DNA from 2 places in the Labrys sp. 22185 genome. Region 2 is predicted to be linked to the other one. Evidence: predicted binding sites of a transcription regulator. Region 2 holds the regulator's gene; the other holds the start of a gene.
What was found. Region 2 encodes LexA, which represses DNA repair genes until DNA is damaged. Its sites were predicted from a motif close to TGTTCNNNNTGTGTTCNG; they were not measured.
Positions count from the first base shown of each region.

Region 1: a site for LexA is predicted at 4,587-4,604, ahead of ssb (single-stranded DNA-binding protein). Genes of this name have one in related genera too.

Region 1 covers NZ_JBQEPH010000002.1:551,244-560,583, reverse strand. The annotation lists gene mazG (nucleoside triphosphate pyrophosphohydrolase) at 1-228, opposite strand, end outside; tRNA gene ACTJKX_RS07225 (tRNA-Ser) at 540-630, shown strand; gene ACTJKX_RS07220 (YgdI/YgdR family lipoprotein) at 1,488-1,616, opposite strand; gene ACTJKX_RS07215 (hypothetical protein) at 2,148-3,683, shown strand; gene ACTJKX_RS07210 (hypothetical protein) at 3,890-4,330, opposite strand; gene ssb (single-stranded DNA-binding protein) at 4,751-5,239, shown strand; gene ACTJKX_RS07200 (MarC family protein) at 5,380-6,015, opposite strand; gene ACTJKX_RS07195 (lysine--tRNA ligase) at 6,171-7,868, shown strand; gene secG (preprotein translocase subunit SecG) at 7,991-8,386, shown strand; gene ACTJKX_RS07185 (CTP synthase) at 8,612-9,340, shown strand, end outside.
Region 2 covers NZ_JBQEPH010000015.1:85,992-95,331, reverse strand. The annotation lists gene ACTJKX_RS24805 (hypothetical protein) at 1-1,004, shown strand, start outside; gene ACTJKX_RS24800 (TOBE domain-containing protein) at 1,221-1,427, shown strand; gene ACTJKX_RS24795 (pentapeptide repeat-containing protein) at 1,539-2,222, opposite strand; gene lexA (transcriptional repressor LexA) at 2,251-2,973, opposite strand; gene ACTJKX_RS24785 (molybdopterin molybdotransferase MoeA) at 3,086-4,306, opposite strand; gene moaC (cyclic pyranopterin monophosphate synthase MoaC) at 4,303-4,806, opposite strand; gene trpC (indole-3-glycerol phosphate synthase TrpC) at 4,803-5,606, opposite strand; gene trpD (anthranilate phosphoribosyltransferase) at 5,612-6,622, opposite strand; gene ACTJKX_RS24765 (anthranilate synthase component II) at 6,622-7,248, opposite strand; gene ACTJKX_RS24760 (hypothetical protein) at 7,318-7,809, opposite strand; gene ACTJKX_RS24755 (hypothetical protein) at 7,972-8,463, opposite strand; gene trpE (anthranilate synthase component I) at 8,482-9,340, opposite strand, start outside.

The DNA.
Region 1 (9,340 bases), on a different contig from region 2:
CGCCATCTGGGCATGAAAAACCACCTGCAGCAGGAGGTCGCCGAGCTCGTCGGTGAGATCGGCCATGTCGCCACGCTGGATGGCATCGGCCACCTCATAGGCCTCTTCGATCGTATAGGGGGCGATGCTGGCAAAATCCTGCTCGAGATCCCAGGGGCAGCCGGTGCGGGGGGTTCTCAAGGCCGCCATGATCTCGAGCAGGCGCTCGATATCTCGGCTGGGCGTGATCGCGGAGCTGGGAATGGCGGCTTGGGACTTGGCAGTGCTGTTCATGCTGTCTCTCCTTGACGCTTCCTAGAACAAACTGCGTGTCAGTGGAAATGCTGGCTCGTCCCAGGCGCTTCATCGAGGCGATTTGCAATCTCGCGAACCCGCCCATCGCAAGATCGCCTGCGACATCCAAGGTCGGCTTGTTCTCCCGCCATGCCCTGCCGTGCCGGACGCCGGGCCGTGTCCGTGACGGTGTCCGTCACAAAGCTTGGGGGCGGTTGCGATTTTACCTTGATTGCCAGACCGGGATTGTCTATCCGGGTGGCAATGGAGACGTGGCCGAGAGGCTGAAGGCACTCGTTTGCTAAATGAGCATACCCCACAAGGGTATCCAGGGTTCGAATCCCTGCGTCTCCGCCATCCCCCTTCCGGTCAAAAGATTTAGGGTACAAGTTTGTGCCCCTGACGTTTGCGTCGACTTTTGCCGAAAAGGTTGTCGAGGGGTAGGTCCGGTCGTTTCTCTGCTCCATCTGCCCGGACAAACCGAATCCGGTCTCGATCCGGCGCGTTGCGCATCGCGGGCATTCTTGGAGTGGCCCGGTCGAGAGTGAATGGCGCCCGACCGGGCCGGAGCCAGCGACGAATTGGCACGCTGGCTTGACCGGATTGGCTCGATTGGGGAGAGGTAAAATAGGAGGCCCGGCTTAGGGCTGGGGGGCTGTCTGATTAAAGACCCGGGCCTCCAGCTTCCATTTCCAAAGAAGCCTTCGGATCGTAGAGACCGCCTCTCTTCCCAACAATCCATACCTTGGTATGGTGCCGTTGGGTGATCGCGCGCTGCCGGTCCTTTGTTGTCGTTCCACAATCCCTGTACTGCCCGTGCCTGCTGGTTGCAGCTTCCCGCCGACTTGTCCGATAATTCAAGTGCGGCGGTCGGCAGTCCCCCTTCTGACCGGCGCACTCATTGTCATGTAACTGAATACCCGGCCGTCGATGCGTGCCGGGTTTTTCTTTGAGGGGCACCACCCCATGTCTTGCAGGCGAGGCCTTGATCGGGGGGCAAGAATCAGGAGGGGCATCGCCGCCGAGCAACTTGATTGCCTACGGTAAGACCGTGCCGTGATGCTGCTCGTCCCAAAAGAAAACCCCACCGGATCGGCAGGGTGTTCATGCAGGTTCGAAACCTGATGGAAGCCGCTCGGACCTTGCAGCGTCGGGCAAAAAGCACCTTGGCCGCTCGTATGGTCGGCAAGGTACCTTTTGGCGGCGCGCAGGACTCAGCGCGGGAACGGCGTATCCGGACCGACGACGTAAGCCGGACGGCGGTCGGCCTGACCATAGTCGCTGGCGCAGGCTGCCAGGCCGGCCAGGACGAAAACGGCGGTGAGGATCTTCAGAATTGTCATTGTCGCTTCCATTTTTTCGGACGGCAGCGATGTAGGTCTAACACCGAACCATTACCGAGGGCACCTTTGTTTTCATCGCATAATGCTGCGAAACCGTAAACGTTTCTTGCTGGCAATCGCGGTTCTCGCCGTTTTTTTGACCTCTTGTCATGTATCGATTGAGCGGAGGTGCTAGGATGCCACCTTGAGTGGTGGCAATCGCCTTGCTACTCGGAAGCGCTCGCGCATCGTTGTCTGTATCGAGGAAGGTTTGTGACGTGCGGAACTGTCCGCTGCTTCATCCATAATCCATAACAGCCTCAGGATGATCCGCCCACAGCGTGATAAACGCTCCCGTCACGGAGACTATCGAATGTGTCATGTGCGTTTCGGCACCTCGTTTCCGATCCTGACGGGGCCTAGTGCTGCTGTACCGGTCCGAAGCCGGCTCTGAACGTCCACCGCTCTTTCATCGACCCAGGCGTGCGCACCTCTTGATTCTGCGTTAAGAGTGCGCCGCGAAACGGCTTACCACCCACTGAAGGAAACTCCATGCAACTTCTTCGCATGAAACGCCGCAGCCCTGCCGCCAGGCTGGCCTTTCGGAGCACGCTGCTGGCCGCGACGCTGCTGAGCGCTCCCGCCTTTGCGCAGGGCGTATCGGCGGATGGCGCCAAGCAACTGCAGGACAGCCTCGCCAAGACACTCGGCAGCGGCCTTTTCGAGAAGGGCATCCTGTCCATTACCCCGCAGGGCAGCGCCTATGCCGTGAAGCTCGACCTCGGCTCCACCCTAGCCCAGCTCAAGGGAGCCGGCGTCACTGCGAGCTTCGATCCGATCACCTATCTGGCCACGCCCAATTCGGACGGCACCTATGCGGTGACCAGCGATTCGCCGATCAACTACAATTTCAGCGGCACCCAGGGTGACAAGCCTTTCGCGATGAAGGTTACGGCGCCTTGCAAGTCGACTGGCGTGTTCGATCCCAAGATCTCGACCTTCTCGAGCTATGAAGCGACCTGCGCCTCGATGTCGATGGACATGGACGATGCGGAGAGCACCGTGACCGCGAGCATGGGCGCGATCACCTCCAAGCTGACCGGAGCCGCCGGCAGCGGTGGGGGCGTCGACGTCAGCACCACCGGTTCGGCCACCGATTTCGTCGAGAACATCGTCGGCAAGACCAAGCCCCTGACCATCAAGGTCGCGGCCAAGTCGCTGACCACCGATGGCAAGATCGACAATTTCCAGCTTTCCACGGTGCTGGAATTCATTGGCATGGCCGCCAATTCCAAGGATCCCAAGGAACTGATCGCCAAGCAGGCCGAGATCAAGCAGAAGCTGACTGCAGCCCTGCCGCTGTGGAACAACCTGTCCGGCACCACCAAGCTGAATGAAGTCACCATCGACACGCCTGTCGGTCCGGTCAAGCTTGGCAGCCTCAGCTACGGCGTCGGCATGACCGGTGCGGTCAAGGATGCCTCCTACGGCATCGACATCAAATATGATGGGCTGGTGCTGCCGCAGTCTCCGGTCATCCCAGGCTGGGTGGCTCCGCTGGTTCCGGGCCAGGGCAATATCGATGTGAAGTTCGAGGGCGTCGATCTCGAGGCCATCACCAAGCTGGCGATCGAGAATTTCGATGCGAGCAAGGATCCGCCGATCCCCAACGAGCTGACGCCGCAATTCCTGGCCCTCTTCATGGCCGGACAGCCGCATGTGACCCTGGCGCCCAGCACCTTCACCGCCCCGGCCGGCGCCGTGAGCGCTGAAGGCAAGATGAGCGTCATGCCGAGCCAGAAGGGCAAGGTGACGATTTCTGCCACCAATCTCGACCAGATCATCGCGGCGGTGAACGCAGCGCAGGTTCCCAACAAGGAATCTGCCCTGATGGGCATCGCCCTGATCAAGGGACTGGCCAAGACCGGTGCTGACGGCAAGGCTGTCTGGGATGTCGATTTCGACGCGGCGACCAAGGCGGTGAGCGTCAACGGCCAGGTGCTCAGCGCCGGCAGCGGCGGCGGTGCCGGTGGTGGCGACGAAGGCGGCAGCAGCGACGACGAAGGCGAGGGCGACAACGCTCAATAAGGGCGCTTGTCGGTCCGGATGCCGGTGTGTTGAAGGGGCAGGCGCGAGCCTGCCCCTTTCGTTTGGGGCGAGGCGTTGCGCCACGAGGCGAAATCGATCGGACGCGCCTTGCTCCCGGCAGTTCCAGAGGGGGGGGGGCGGAAGTCCAAAGAAAAACCCCCGCGGATCGCTCCGCGGGGGTGATGTTTCCGGCGACGAAGAAAGGCTTAGTCAGCCTTGGCTTCGCCAGCTGCTTCGGCCGCAGCCGGCTGCTGGGTCGTTTCGGCGGCGCGCGCATTGTGCAGCGGGCGGATCGTCTGGAAGGAGGCGCGCTCCTGGGCCGCAGGGCGGCCGGTCAGGCTGACGACGTCGCGGCGGATCGAGGCGATCAGCTCGCGAATGGAACCGCTGTCGCCGTCGGGACGATATTCCTCACCGAGCACGTCGAGCTTGGCGCAGAGCTCGACCGCGTTCTTGGCGGGAGCGCGGGAGATCGAATTGGCGATGGAGCGCAGTTCGGCGACGAGTTCGTCGCGCAGGCCCTTCTGGTCGTCGGCATCGATGATCGGGGAAGCGAGCATGCCGCGCAAAGCGGCGCGCCGCAAACCCAGAGCCGCTACCGTGTTGGCCCCGTCGCTCGCTTCGCGCTGTTGTCCTGGTCCTGCCATGTTGCTGCCCTCGTATGGAACTAAGAATTGAAGTGTGCGGCTCCCCTGCACGCCCAATGTGGCGAAAGAGCGATGACGGAAAGCGCGGCTCGGATTTTCGACCTGCTTGTTGGGCAAGTTATCGGGCAAAGGCAAGGTTTTCTTGGCCGGATACGGCAGATTCCCACATGATTCGAGGCGAAATGGCCAAGTTCGACATGGCAGGGCCTTTGGCGCGGTTTGGTAAGCGGATAGTTAAGTCGGGTGCTTGCATTGTGTGAACAAATGTGGAACAAACTAGTTGTGCATGAAGCCAATTCCTTTGCGGGTGTGGCGCCGGGAGCATGCTAGAGCAGGAATGATGGAGGCGCCCCTCGCGGCGCCATGGGGCGTGCGGGCCGGCTCGGCCGGCAGGCTGTGAAGCGAAGGAAGGAAGCCTCGATGTCGGGCTCGGTGAACAAGGTCATTCTGGTCGGTAATCTCGGCCGCGATCCGGAAGTGCGGCGGCTCAATTCGGGCGAACCGGTCGTCAATTTGCGTATCGCCACGACGGAGAGCTGGCGTGACAAGGCCACCGGCGAGCGCAAGGAGAAGACCGAGTGGCACAGCGTGGTCATCTTCAATGAAGGGCTGGCGCGCATCGCAGAGCAATATCTGAAGAAGGGTTCCAAGGTTTATCTCGAGGGCCAGCTCCAGACCCGCAAATACAACGATGCCTCGGGCGTGGAGAAATATTCCACCGAGATCGTGCTGCAGCGCTATCGCGGCGAGATGACCCTCCTGGATTCGCGTGGCGGCGGGCAAGGCGATGGCGGCCGGGACTATCAGGGCAATGATTTCGGCTCGTCGAGCCCGATGGAACGTCGCCCGGCGCCGGCCGGCTCGAGCAAGTTCTCCTCGGCCGACATGGATGACGACATCCCGTTCTGAAATCGTACGAGGCCCATCGACAGGCTATCCGAAGCGCCGGTCACGTGCTGTGGCCGGCGTTTTGCTGTCGGGCGCGTCAGGAAGCGCGATCATCGCGCCGCCCCGGTGACGGAAAAGAAGCCGGACGCGCTGCGGGCCCGCTATCCGGCCACGATCGCTCTGACCCCGTCGACGATGAACTGCACAGCCAGGGCCGACAGCACGATGCCGAGAAGCCGCGTCAGCACGACATTGCCGGTGATCCCGAGCAGCTTATTGATCACCCCGGCGAGCCGGAACGAGACGTAGCAGCAGGCCGTGACGAAGGCGATGACGAGAAACAGGGAGGCGAATTTGGCGGGCTCGCCATGGGCCTGGGCCGAGAGCAGCATCACCGCGGTGATGGCGCCGGGGCCGGCGATCAGCGGGATCGCCAGCGGGAAGGCGGCGACATTGGAGATGAAGTCCTTGGTGATGGCTGTCTCCGCGGTCTCGCTCTTACGGGTGTTGGAGCGGTCGAACACCATTTCGTAGGCGATGGCGAACAGAAGCAAGCCGCCGGCGATGCGAAAGGCCGGAGTGGTGATGCCGAGCAGCCTGAGGAAGGGTTCGCCGGCAATGGCGAAGAAGGCGAGCACGCCGAATCCGATCACGCTGGCCCGCCAGCCGACCGAATGCTGTTGCTCCTTGTTCATGCCACGCGTGACGCCCAGGAAGATCGGGCCGAGACCGGGCGGATCGACCACCACGAGCAGGGTGACGAGAGCTGCAGTCAGATAGTCCAGAAGCGGCGCCATGAAGGTCCTCGATCGATCATTTGCTTGCGCCAAGATTGACGCTGCGGCCCGGCCTGAATATGGCTGTGCCTTCCGCTTGAGGTCGAGGGAAATCAAGCCGTCTCGCACGCCGCCTGGCTTCCCCTCCACAAGCAGCAGAAAAAATCGGATCGAACATGTCAAATCTCTATCCGGCCGAGCTCGTCGCGGCCGCCAATGTCTCCGCCGCCTGGCCATTCGAGGAGGCGAGGAAGCTCGTCGCCCGTCTGCAGAAGCGGTCCGGCGACAAGAAAGAGGTCCTGTTCGAGACCGGCTATGGTCCCTCGGGCCTGCCGCATATCGGTACCTTCGGCGAGGTCGCGCGGACCACCATGGTGCGCAATGCCTTTCGCCTGTTGACGGAAGATCGCGTCCCGACCCGGCTGCTCTGCTTCTCCGACGATATGGACGGCATGCGCAAGATCCCGGACAATGTGCCGGATCCCGAAGCGCTCAAGCCCTATTTGCAGATGCCGCTGACCCGTGTTCCCAACCCGTTTGGCGGCGACTACAAGAGCTTCGGCGATCACAACAACGCCATGCTCCGCCGCTTCCTCGATACGTTCGGGTTCGACTACGAATTCGCCAGCGCGACGGAATACTACGCATCCGGCAAGCTCGATGCCGTGCTGCTGAAGGCTGCCGAAAAGTACGACGAGATCATGGCCGTCATGCTGCCGACCCTCGGCGAGGAGCGGCAGGCGACCTATTCGCCGTTCCTGCCGATCTCTCCGAGCAGTGGACGGGTGCTCTATGTGCCGCTCAAGGATGTGAATGCCAAGGCGGGTACCATTACCTTCACCGACGAGGACGGTGTTGACAAGACGCTGCCGGTCACCGGCGGCAAGGTGAAGCTGCAATGGAAGCCCGATTTCGGCGCGCGCTGGGCGGCGCTCGATGTCGACTTCGAGATGTTCGGCAAGGACCACCAGACCAACGCGCCGGTCTATGACGCCATTTGCGAGATCCTCGGCGGTACCGCCCCGGAGCACTATGTCTACGAGCTCTTCCTCGACCAGCACGGCCAGAAGATCTCGAAGTCGAAGGGCAACGGCCTGACCATCGACGAATGGCTGACCTATGCCACGCCGGAGAGCCTGGCATTGTACATGTACCAGTCGCCACGCTCGGCCAAGAAGCTGCATTTCGACGTCATTCCGCGAGCCGTCGACGAGTATCTGCAGTTTCTGGGCGGATTCGGGCGACAGGATGCCAAGAACCAGCTCGGCAACCCGGTTTGGCATATTCACGGCGGAAATCCACCGGCCCCAGAGACGATCGGCCAGGAAGGCGCGCGGACTACGATCAATTTCGCGCTGCTGCTCAATCTGGTTGCCGTCGCCAATGCGGAGAACAAGGATGTGCTGTGGGGCTTCCTGCGCCGCCATGCGCCGGATGCATCGCCGCAGACCCATCCGCAGCTCGACAGGCTGGTCGAGTACGCGATCCGCTATTTCCGGGACTTCGTGAAGCCGGCCAAGCAGTATTCGGTGCCTGATGACGCCGAGCGCGCCGCCCTCGTGGCGCTGTCCGACGCCCTCGGCGAGCTGCCGGCCGATGCCGATGCGGCGATGATACAGGACAAGGTCTATGATGTCGGCCGCAGCTTGCCGCCCTATCAGGACTTCAAGGCCAAGGGCGCCACGCCCGAGCGCCCCGGCGTCTCGCTGGAGTGGTTCAACACGCTCTATCGCATTCTCCTGGGCGAGCAGCGCGGCCCGCGCTTCGGCTCCTTTGCGGCGATCTACGGTATCCCGGAGACACGGACCCTGATTGCCAAGGCGCTGTCGGGCGAACTCGTGCGCGAGCACGAGGCGTTTGTCGCCGCCAGGTAGCCCGCCTGAGCTTCAAGAACGGGGGGGGCTGGCGCAACTCATGCCAGCTTCCCATATGACAGGGGTAGTCAGCGGCCCTCGCTTCGTGTAGGAACGCGCCCGAATTCTTTCCGGATCAGTCCATGCAAACCGTTCTCATCTCGATCCACCTGATGGTGGTCCTGGCCCTTGTTGTTGTGGTGCTGTTGCAGCGCTCCGAAGGCGGGGGGCTCGGCATCGGCGGCGGCTCGGGCGGTTTCATGACCGGACGCGGCCAGGCGAATCTGCTGACGCGGACGACGGCGGGCCTCGCGGCTGCCTTCTTCATCACCAGCCTGCTCTTGACGATTCTTGCCAATCAGCAGAGCCATCCGGGTGGTTCGCTGCTCGATCAATATCGTCCGGCCGCGCCGACCAGCCAGCCGGCCACGCCTGCCCAGCCCGCACCGGCGGCTCCGGCTCCGGCCCCGTCCAATGGCGGATCGGTGTTCGACCAGCTGCAGGGCGGTGGCGAACCGGCTGCACCGGCCAAGCCGTAATGAACAGCCCGGCAGCGTGATTGTCGGGCTCGGGACTGTAGCGTCCTAGAGCAAAGCGCGTTCAAGCTCGAACGCTTATTTGCTCTAACTCATTGTTCCGACGCGTCTTTGCGATTCTTGGTGATTCCACCAAATCGCAAAACGCTTTGCGTCACTTGAAAATAATCCTGCGGGCAGCGATTGCCCGCTCGTCGAATCATTGTGTTTTTGTCTAAGTGGGGGTCCATGACGCGGTACATTTTCATCACCGGCGGCGTGGTCTCCTCGCTTGGAAAAGGGTTGGCATCAGCCGCCCTCGGCGCCCTTTTGCAGGCGCGCGGCTACAAAGTCCGCCTTCGCAAACTCGATCCCTATCTCAATGTCGATCCGGGCACGATGAGCCCGTATGAGCATGGCGAGGTCTTCGTCACCGACGACGGGGCCGAAACCGACCTCGACCTCGGCCATTACGAGCGCTTCACCGGGCGTCCGGCCTCCAAGGACGACAACATCACCACGGGCCGGATCTATCTCGACATCATCACCAAGGAACGGCGCGGCGACTATCTCGGCGCCACCATCCAGGTCATCCCGCATGTCACCAATGCCATCAAGGACTTCGTCCTCAAGGGCAATGACGGCGTGGATTTCGTGCTGGTCGAGATCGGCGGCACCGTCGGCGACATCGAGGGGCTGCCCTTCTTCGAGGCGATCCGTCAGATCAAGTCCGATTTGCCGCGCGGCGCCTGTATCTACACCCATCTGACGCTGCTGCCCTTCATTCCCTCGGCCGGCGAGCTCAAGACCAAGCCGACGCAGCATTCGGTGGCCGAACTGCGCTCGATCGGCATCCAGCCCGATATCCTGCTCTGCCGTTCCGACCGGGAGATCCCCAAGGAGGAGCGCCGCAAGCTTGCTCTGTTCTGCAATGTGCGCGAGACCGCGGTGATCGAGGCGCGCGACGTCGCGTCGATC
Region 2 (9,340 bases):
GGCTGGGTACGGGAGATGATACGGCGACCAATAGCGGCGTGATCTATGGTTTCATCTCGGCTGGCAACGGCAACGACAAGATCACCAATTCGGGCAGCGTCGACGGCATCGATCTGGGCGAGGGGGTCAACACCCTCACCAACAGCAAGACGATCTATAGGGGTGTCTATGGTGGCGATGGCGGTAATACCATCACCAACAGCGGTACCATCTACGGCAATGTCCAGACCGGAGCTGGCAACGACAAGTTCACCGAGTCCGGTGCCGGTCTGGTGACCGGCGACTTCTATCTGGGGGCGGGCAACGATACCTTTGTCGGTGGCGCCAGTGTCGAATATGTCCACGATCAGGCCGGCAACGACATCTATGGCCTCGGCGCGGGCAATGACGTCTATTTTGCCTCGAACGATGGCGGTACCGACAAGGTGGATGGCAGCACCGGGATCGACGTCTTCACTGTCGATCCCGCTACGACCGACCCGCTCAATATCAATCTGGGCACCACGGCGGCTCTCGGCCTGAATGCTCAGACCGCAACCTTCGGCACGTCCGGCGGCAGCGAGAATGTGAAGGGCTTCGAGATCGTGTGGGGCACGGCCGGCAACGACACCATCGTCGGCGGAGCGATAGCGGAAACACTGCACGGCAATGACGGCAACGACGTCATCGCCGGCGGCGTTGGAGCCGACATCCTTTGGGGGGAGGGCGGCAACGACATCTTCAAACTGCTGGGCGTCAAGGACAGCGGATTGACCCGTGCGGCAACCGACACGATCATGGACTTCACCCAAGGCGAGGACAAAATCGACCTCAGTTTTCAGGAGTTCCACAGCCTGATCGCCAATAGCGATTTCACCGGCTCGTCGGGTGAACTGCGTTATATCTTCCAGGGTGGGCAGACCATGCTGCAGGGCGATATAAATGGTGACAAGAAGGCGGATTTTCAGATCGCGATCCAGGGCACGGTCAATTTGCAAAGCAGCGACATCATCGGCCTCACCTGAGCGTTGGCTACATCGCGTCTGAGCGAGAAGGTGGCGGCCCCATGGGCCTCCGCCCGCAATTTTCGGGGTAACGATCGCGCGTTTTGAGGCGGTTACCCCGATCGTACCCGCCGTCTGGAAGGGGCCACCACCACGCTAATTTCACCAGTATTTGCCGGTGGACATTGCTTCAGGAATGATGATGATCGCGTCTTTCGCGTCGCCAAGGGAAGTTTCATGAAAATCAGCGCCCGCAACCAGATCAAGGGCACGATCAAGAGCGTGACGAAGGGGCAGACGACCTCCCACATCCAGCTCGAGGTCAACGGCACCATCATTACCGCGTCGATCACCAATGAGGCCGTCGACGACCTCAATCTCAAGCCCGGCCAGAATGCCTATGCCGTCATCAAGGCCTCAGACGTCATGATTGCTGTCGACTGACCTGTCTTCCCGGTTCATGACGACCTTCGGCGGTGCTCGGGCGAATAGTGGTTCGAGCACTCCTGGTTGCCTGGTGTCGAGCGGATTAGCCTGCGAATTCCGAAGGCTCTCTCAGGCAATCCGCAAGCCCAGTTCGGCCAGCAATTGGCCGGCCTGGCCTTTCGAGATCGTGGCGCCCTTGAAATAACGGGTGTCTGCCAGCTTCAGCCCGCCGAGATCGGCACCGCGCAAGTCGGCACCCTCGAAGCGAGCATCGACAAGATTGGCATCACGCAGACTGCATTCCTCGAAGATCGCCTCGCGAAAATCACATTGGCGCAAATCGGCCTGGGTGAAGTCGAGGCGACGCAGCACGCTCTTTCGGAAGGAAAAGGCCGGCAGCTTGGCCGACATCAGCAGAACTTCCTCGAAAACCAGCCCCAGCCCCGAGGTTTCGGAGAGGTCCGCCCCGGTCAGCTTGCAACCGGTAAAAGCCGTCGAGGCCGCCTTGGCGCGCCGGAAGCTGGTATTGCTGTAATCACCGGTGCGGAACGCCGCTTCCTCTAGGTCCGTGCCACGGAAATCGGCGCCGCTCGCCTTGCAGTTGCGCCAGAGTGTATTGGCAAGCCTGGCGCCGACCAGCTTGGCGTTTCTGAGCCTGCAGCGCTCGAAGGCCCAATGAGAGAGATCGAGACGCGAAAGATCGCACTCCTCCATCTCGCAATCGACGAGGGAATGGGGAAGCTTCGTCGCGAGCAGGTTTTCGACATCGCGGCGCCGCAAGCTGCAGTTCGCGATCGCGCGAAGCGCGTTCATAGCCGGCAAGCCACGATGTCGGCCACGCTCAATAGCGACGGAACAAACCGACCAGCTTGCCCTGGATCTGCACCCGGTCGGGCCCGAAGATACGGGTTTCATAGGCCGGATTGGCGGCCTCCAGTGCGATGGAGGCTCCGCGCTTGCGCAGGCGCTTGAGTGTCGCCTCCTCGTCGTCGATCAGTGCCACGACGATGTCGCCGGTATCGGCGTGGTCCTGGCGGCGGATAAGCACGGTGTCATTGTCGAAGATACCGGCTTCGATCATGGAATCGCCGCGCACTTCCAGGGCGAAATGATCGCCGGAGGACAACATTTCCGGCGTGACGCTGATGGTGTGGCTCTTGGACTGGATGGCGGAGACCGGCGTGCCGGCGGCGATACGCCCCATCACCGGGACGAGGACCGGCCGGCCGACCTCGTCGTCAATTTCAGGCCTGACGGGGCGAACCTTGCCGAGATTGCCCTCGATTACATTGGGGCGGAAACCACGCTGGGAAGAGGCGAGCGACAGGCCGCCACCGCTCGGCACCGCCGATTCGGGCAGGCGCACCACTTCCAGCGCACGGGCGCGGTTGGGCAGGCGCCGAATGAAGCCACGCTCCTCCAGCGCCATGATCAGGCGGTGAATGCCGGACTTAGACCTGAGGTCCAGTGCTTCCTTCATCTCATCGAAGGAAGGAGGCACACCCTGTTCCTTCAGGCGCTCATGAATGAACCGAAGCAATTCATGTTGTTTCTTGGTCAGCATGGCTATCCCGTCGTGGCGGCCGCGAATCACGGTGAAGGTGTAAACAAAACAAGAACAGTGCTACATGTTCCTACTGTGTTCTGCAACAATGAAGTTCAGGTTAAAGACGTGGTCAATAGCCGGCCGCACGAAGATCGATGATCTCGCAGGTCTCACCCGCCTTTGCTTCGGGTGCGAAGGGCGGCCGGATCACCAGGCAGTCGGCATGCTGCATCACGCTGACGAGCGACGAATCCTGCAGTGCCAATGGCTCCACCTTGAGGATGTCTGACGTATCGTCAAGCAGGAAGCGGGCCCGTATATAGTCCTCGCGGACATCGTTGGCCGGCCAGGAGCGGGCAAAGACGGCCTTGCGGCGTGGCGGGCCGGCGTCGGAACGGCCAAGCAACGCGCGCAGCAGCGGCACCAGGAAGAGGACGCCGCAAACCACGGAGGAGACCGGATTGCCCGGCAGTCCGAGGATGTGCATGGCGCCGAGCCGCCCATGCAGCAGCGGCTTGCCTGGCCGCATCGCGATTTTCCAGAAGCCGAGCCGCATGCCTTCGCGGGTCAACGCGGTCTGTATCAGATCGTGATCGCCGACGGAGGCGCCACCGATGGTGACGAGCACATCGGCCTTTTCGGCGCGAGCTCGCTTGATGGCGGCTTCCAGGGCCGGGAAGTCGTCGCTGGCGATGCCGAGGTCGAGCACTTCGCCGCCTTCGGCCTCGACAAGGGCGCGGATGGCGAAATTGTTGGAGGCAACGATCTGGTTTTCGCCGATGGCCTGGCCGGGCAATACCAGTTCGTCGCCGGTGGCGAGGATGGCGACCTTGGGGCGGCGGTGGACCGGCAGACCAGGGTGGTTCATTGCGGCGGCGAGGGCGATATCGCGGGGGCCGATGACGGTTCCAGGCCTCAGGGCCTCACGGCCTTCGGCAAAATCCAGTCCGCGGCCCCGGATATGCTGGCCGGGCTTGGCCGTGGCCTCCAGGATGACGCGATTGCCGTCGCGCCGGGTCTGTTCCTGGATCACCACGGTGTCGGCGCCGTCAGGTACGGGCGCGCCCGTAAAGATGCGCACGGCCTGGTTCTCGCCGACCCGACCGGCATAGCCATGCCCGGCGGCAGACTCGCCGATCAATTCGAGGCTGGCTCCCTGCTTGGCGTCATCCACGCGTACTGCATAACCGTCCATGGCCGAGGCGTTGAAGCCGGGCTGGGTTCTCAGCGCGGTGATGGCGGAAGCAAGCACGCGTCCGCGCGTGGCGTGCAGTGGCACGGTTTCGACAGGAAGCGGGGTGACGCCGGCAACCACCTTGGCCAGCGCGTCCGCGACGGGAAGCAGGCTCATGGATTTTCCTCCGCATGCCAATCGCCGGATTTGCCGCCGGACTTCTCTACGAGCCTGATCGCCTCGATGCGCATGCCCCGGTCGGCGGCTTTGACCATGTCATAGATGGTCAGGCAGGCGACGGAAACAGCGGTCAGCGCTTCCATCTCCACGCCGGTCTGACCCGCGACCTTGGCTGTCGCCCGCACCGTCAGACCGGGCAGAGCGGTGTCGGGCTCGATCTCGACGGCGACCTTGCTGAGGAGCAGCGGGTGGCAGAGCGGAATGAGTTCATGGGTTTTCTTGGCGGCCATGATACCGGCGATGCGGGCCGTGGCGCGAACATCACCTTTCTTGGCATCGCCCGACAACACGAGGTCGAGCGTCTCGCGCTGCATCACCACCCGCCCTTCGGCGACTGCGGTGCGGCTCGTCACGGCCTTTTGCGAAACATCGACCATGTTCGCCTCGCCGGAGGCGTCGAGATGGGTAAGGCCAGGATTCGTATTTTGCCGGCTCATGCCGCCTGGTCCACAGACAGCAGGGCACGCGTGGCGGCGGCGACGTCGGCCTGGCGCATCAGGCTCTCGCCGACCAGGAAGGTGTTGACATCAGCCTTCTGCAGGCGCTGGACGTCGCCGGGTGTGAAGATGCCGCTTTCGCCGACCAGGAGACGATCGCCGGGTACCAGCGGCGCCAGTGTCTCGGTCGTCTCCAGGCGGGTGACAAAGTCGTTGAGATCGCGATTGTTGATGCCGATCATGCCGACATCGAGCGTGAGGGACCGCTCGAGCTCGTCGTGATTGTGGATCTCGCACAGCACGTCGAGGGACCAGTCCTTGGCGGCCGCGATCAGCGCACGGGCTTCGGCGTCGGTGACGCTGGCCATGATCACCAGGATGCAGTCGGCACCCCAGGCTCTTGCTTCCACCACCTGGTAGGGATCGTAGAGGAAGTCCTTGCGCAAGGCGGGCAGCGATACCGCCGCACGTGCCGCGGTGAGGAACTCGGGCCGCCCCTGGAAGGAGGGCTCGTCGGTCAGCACGGAAAGACAGGCTGCTCCGCCGGCTTCATAGGCGCGGGCAAGTGTCGGAGGGTCGAAATCGGCGCGGATCAGGCCTTTGGACGGACTCGCCTTCTTGATCTCGGCAATCAAAGCAGTATCGCCGGCGTCGAGCTTGGCTTGGAGGGCCCTCTGGAAGCCGCGTACGGGGCTGGCCCGGTCCGCCAACTTGATCAGCTCAGGCAGCGGGCATGACGCCTTCGCTGCCTCGATCTCGCGGCGCTTATAGGCTTCGATCTTCTGGAGAATGGTGGCCATGGCACTCACGCGTTGGAAATTTCAACCAAACGGTTGAGCGTTGCTAGGGCCTTGCCCTTATCGACGGATTCGCGGGCGAGGGTTACCCCATCCGCCAGGCTCGGCACGCGTCCCGCCACGAGCAGGGCAGCGCCGGCATTCAGGAGGGCGATGTCCCGATAGGGAGTTTTTTCGCCTTCGAGCACGGCCCGCAACGCCAACGCGTTGTGGGCGGCGTCGCCGCCCTTGAGATCCTCGGGTGTCGCAACGCGCAGCCCAACCTCTTCGGGCGTGATGACGCCGTGGCTGATCTCGCCGTTCTCCAGGGAAACGATCTCGGTGGGGCCGGTGGTGGTGATTTCGTCGAGCCCGTCGCTGCCATGCACGGCGATGATGCGCGTCGATCCCAGGGTCTTGAGCACCTCGACCATGGGCTGCAACCATTGGCGGGCATAGACACCGAGCAATTGCCGCTTGACGCCGGCGGGGTTGGACAGGGGGCCGAGCAGGTTGAAGATCGTGCGCGTGCCGAGTTCGACGCGGGTGGGGCCGACATGCTTCATGGCGCCGTGATGGGCTGGCGCGAACATGAAACCGACGCCCGCCAGCGTGATGCAGCGGGCGATACCCTCGGGCTTCAGCTCGATGTTGACGCCGAGCGCAGTCAGCACGTCCGCGGCACCGGATTTGGAGGAGAGGGCGCGATTGCCATGCTTGGCAACCTTCACGCCCGCGCCGGCCACGATCAGGGAAGCGGCCGTCGAGACATTATAGGAGCCGGAGGCGTCGCCACCGGTGCCGACGATGTCGACGGCGTCCTCGGGGGCCTCCACCGTCAGCATCTTGGCGCGCATGGCGCTGACGGCGCCGGCCATCTCGTCCGGCGTCTCGCCGCGGACCCTGAGCGCCATCAGGAAGCCACCGATCTGCGAGGGCGTCGCTTGCCCGGAGAGCAGAAGGTCGAAGGCTTCAGCCGCTTCTTCGCGCGTGAGCGAACCGGCGGCAGCCTTGCCGATATAGGGCTTGAAACCGTCCATCACGCATGCTCGCTTTCGTTCCGGTTTTCCTGGGCCCGATGCTTGGCGTTCCATTCCACCGCCAGCTCCAGGAAGTTCTGGAGGATGCGGTGGCCATGGTCCGACATGATCGACTCCGGATGGAACTGCACGCCATGCAGCGGCGCGCTCTTGTGCTGCAGGCCCATGATGACACCGTCATCCGTCTCGGCGGTGACTTCCAGATCGGTCGGCAGGCTGTCGCGCCTGACCACGAGCGAGTGATAGCGCGTGCCCATGAACGGTCCGTTCAGACCCCGAAAGACGCCGCGGCCGCGATGGTCGATCGAGGAGATCTTGCCATGCATGGGAATGGCGAGGCGCACGATGTCGCCGCCGAAAACCTGGCCGATGGCCTGGTGGCCGAGGCAGACGCCGAAGAGCGGGATCTTGTCCTTGGCCTTTTCGATCAACTCGCAGCAGATGCCGGCCTCTGTGGGTGTGCAGGGGCCGGGCGAGAGCACGATCGCATCGGGCGCGGCGGCAATCACCTCGTCAGCGCTGACCTTGTCGTTGCGATGGACCGTGACGGTGCAACCCAGCTGGCCGAGATAATGCCAGAGGTTCCAGGTGAAGCTGTCATAATTGTCGATCAGCGTCACGGTCATGGAACGGTCTGTCGTCACGGCTCTAGCCTCCTTTGGAGCCATCACGACTAGGCGTCAGGAGGCAGCGGGTCAAGCGCTGGTGCCCAAGAGAAGCCGCATGTGGCGCCAACTTGCCCAACTGCCTACGGCGAGGCCGACGAGAACGCTCACGAAGTTGAGCATGCCCGCCGTAAGCACGGACGGAAAAATCGCTAGAAAGATAGGCTGTCCGAGCAGATCTCCCAGCGACGGCGCGATGGAAGGAAGACCAGGGACCGGTTTGGACGTGATGAGGCCGGCAATTGCCATGGGGACACCGCTGAAAAAACCACAGAAGTTGGGCGCTAGGCCCGCGGTGAGGATGGTACGAGCGATGGAGACGTGTCCTCGCGACCAGAAGAACCGGTCGGGCAGGACCAGTATGCAAAGCGCCGAACCTCCCATGAGGATGAGAGGGCGCAGCGACAGCGGGGACTCGCGAAACACAGCATAATCGGCAAGGCCCGACAGCATCAGCGCGCAGCACGCGCCAATGATTCGCACCTCCCACAAGATCTTGCGGCGAGCCCCGTCGACATTCATTGATTTCTCTCCTCCGGGCATTATCGTGATGCAGGCAGGGGATGGCGATGTACAATGGTCTTCTCGTGCAGAATGGGTGCAGGCGTCGTTTGGGGGTTCGAACCGAAGGAGGCTAGCCCTCGGCCACGTCGAGCGACTGACGGGAGCGAGACGTGCCAATGCTCAGATGACCGGCCCGTTGCTGCGGACGCGCATGCCGTGTTTCTTGCCATAGGCGCAGGCGAACACCTCCAGCAGGATGAAAAGCGCGAGATTGCGGCCTACGACGGGCTCGAAATAGTCCGAGGCCAAGGTCATGCGCGAGGCGATCATCTGCACGGTGTTCCCGAACAGCTCCAGCCTCTCCAGGCCATAGGGCAGGAGCGCGCCCAGACCGGCGAAGACGGCCATGTAGATCAGCGAGGCGAGCGAGGAGATCAGCCAGATACCGAAACCGTAATCGGCATAGGGGGCAGAGCGCTCGCTCTCGAAGAGCCAATGGAAGAAGAAGATGCCATAGGCGGCGCCCAAGGCAGGCAGGGCGATCGCCAGCATCAAGGCGATGGCCTGCAAGCCGCCTGGATAGAGGTAGAGATAGAAGTCGGCGAAGAGCACGACATAGGCGGCCCCGAAGGTCAGCAGGGCCGATCGCCGGGCGCCGGGCCACTTAGCCATGGATGTCGTCCGCCTGCCTTACTGTCCCCGTCCGGGCTGGCCGGCGAAGCGGACGGCTTCTTCGGCAGCGCGGAACAGCGCCTTGGCCTTGTTGACGCATTCGGCATGCTCGCTCGCGGGCACGCTGTCGTAGACGATGCCGGCGCCGGACTGGACATGCATGGTGGCGTCCTTGACCAGGGCCGTGCGCAGCACGATGCAGGTATCCATCTGGCCATCCGCACCGAAATAACCGATGGCGCCGGCATAGAGGCCGCGCTTGTCCCTTTCGAGCTCGTCGATGATCTGCATGGCGCGGACCTTGGGCGCGCCCGAGACAGTACCGGCCGGAAAGCCCGCTGCCAGCGCATCGAGCGCGTCGTGGCCCGGGCCGATGCTGCCCTCGACATTCGAGACGATGTGCATCACATGGCTGTAGCGCTCGATGAAGAAGCGATCGGTTACCGTGACGCTGCCGACGGCCGAGACATGGCCGACATCGTTGCGGCCGAGGTCGAGCAGCATGAGATGTTCGGCCAACTCCTTGGGATCGTTGAGCAGCGATTCGGCCAGCGCATCGTCCTCGGTCTTGGTCTTGCCGCGTGGGCGCGTGCCGGCGATGGGCCGGACCGTCACCTTGCCCTCACGCAGCCGGACCAGAATCTCCGGGCTGGAGCAGACCACCGAAAACCCGTCGAGCTGCAGGTAGACCAGGAAGGGAGCCGGGTTGATGCGGCGCAAGGCCCGATAGAGCGAGAAGGGTGGCAACTGGAACGGCGCGCTGAAGCGCTGAGACAGCACGACCTGGAAGATGTCGCCGGCCTTGATGTACTCCTTGGCGCGGGCCACCATGGCCAGATAGTCGGCTTCGGCGGTGTTGGAAACCTGCTGGGCGTGC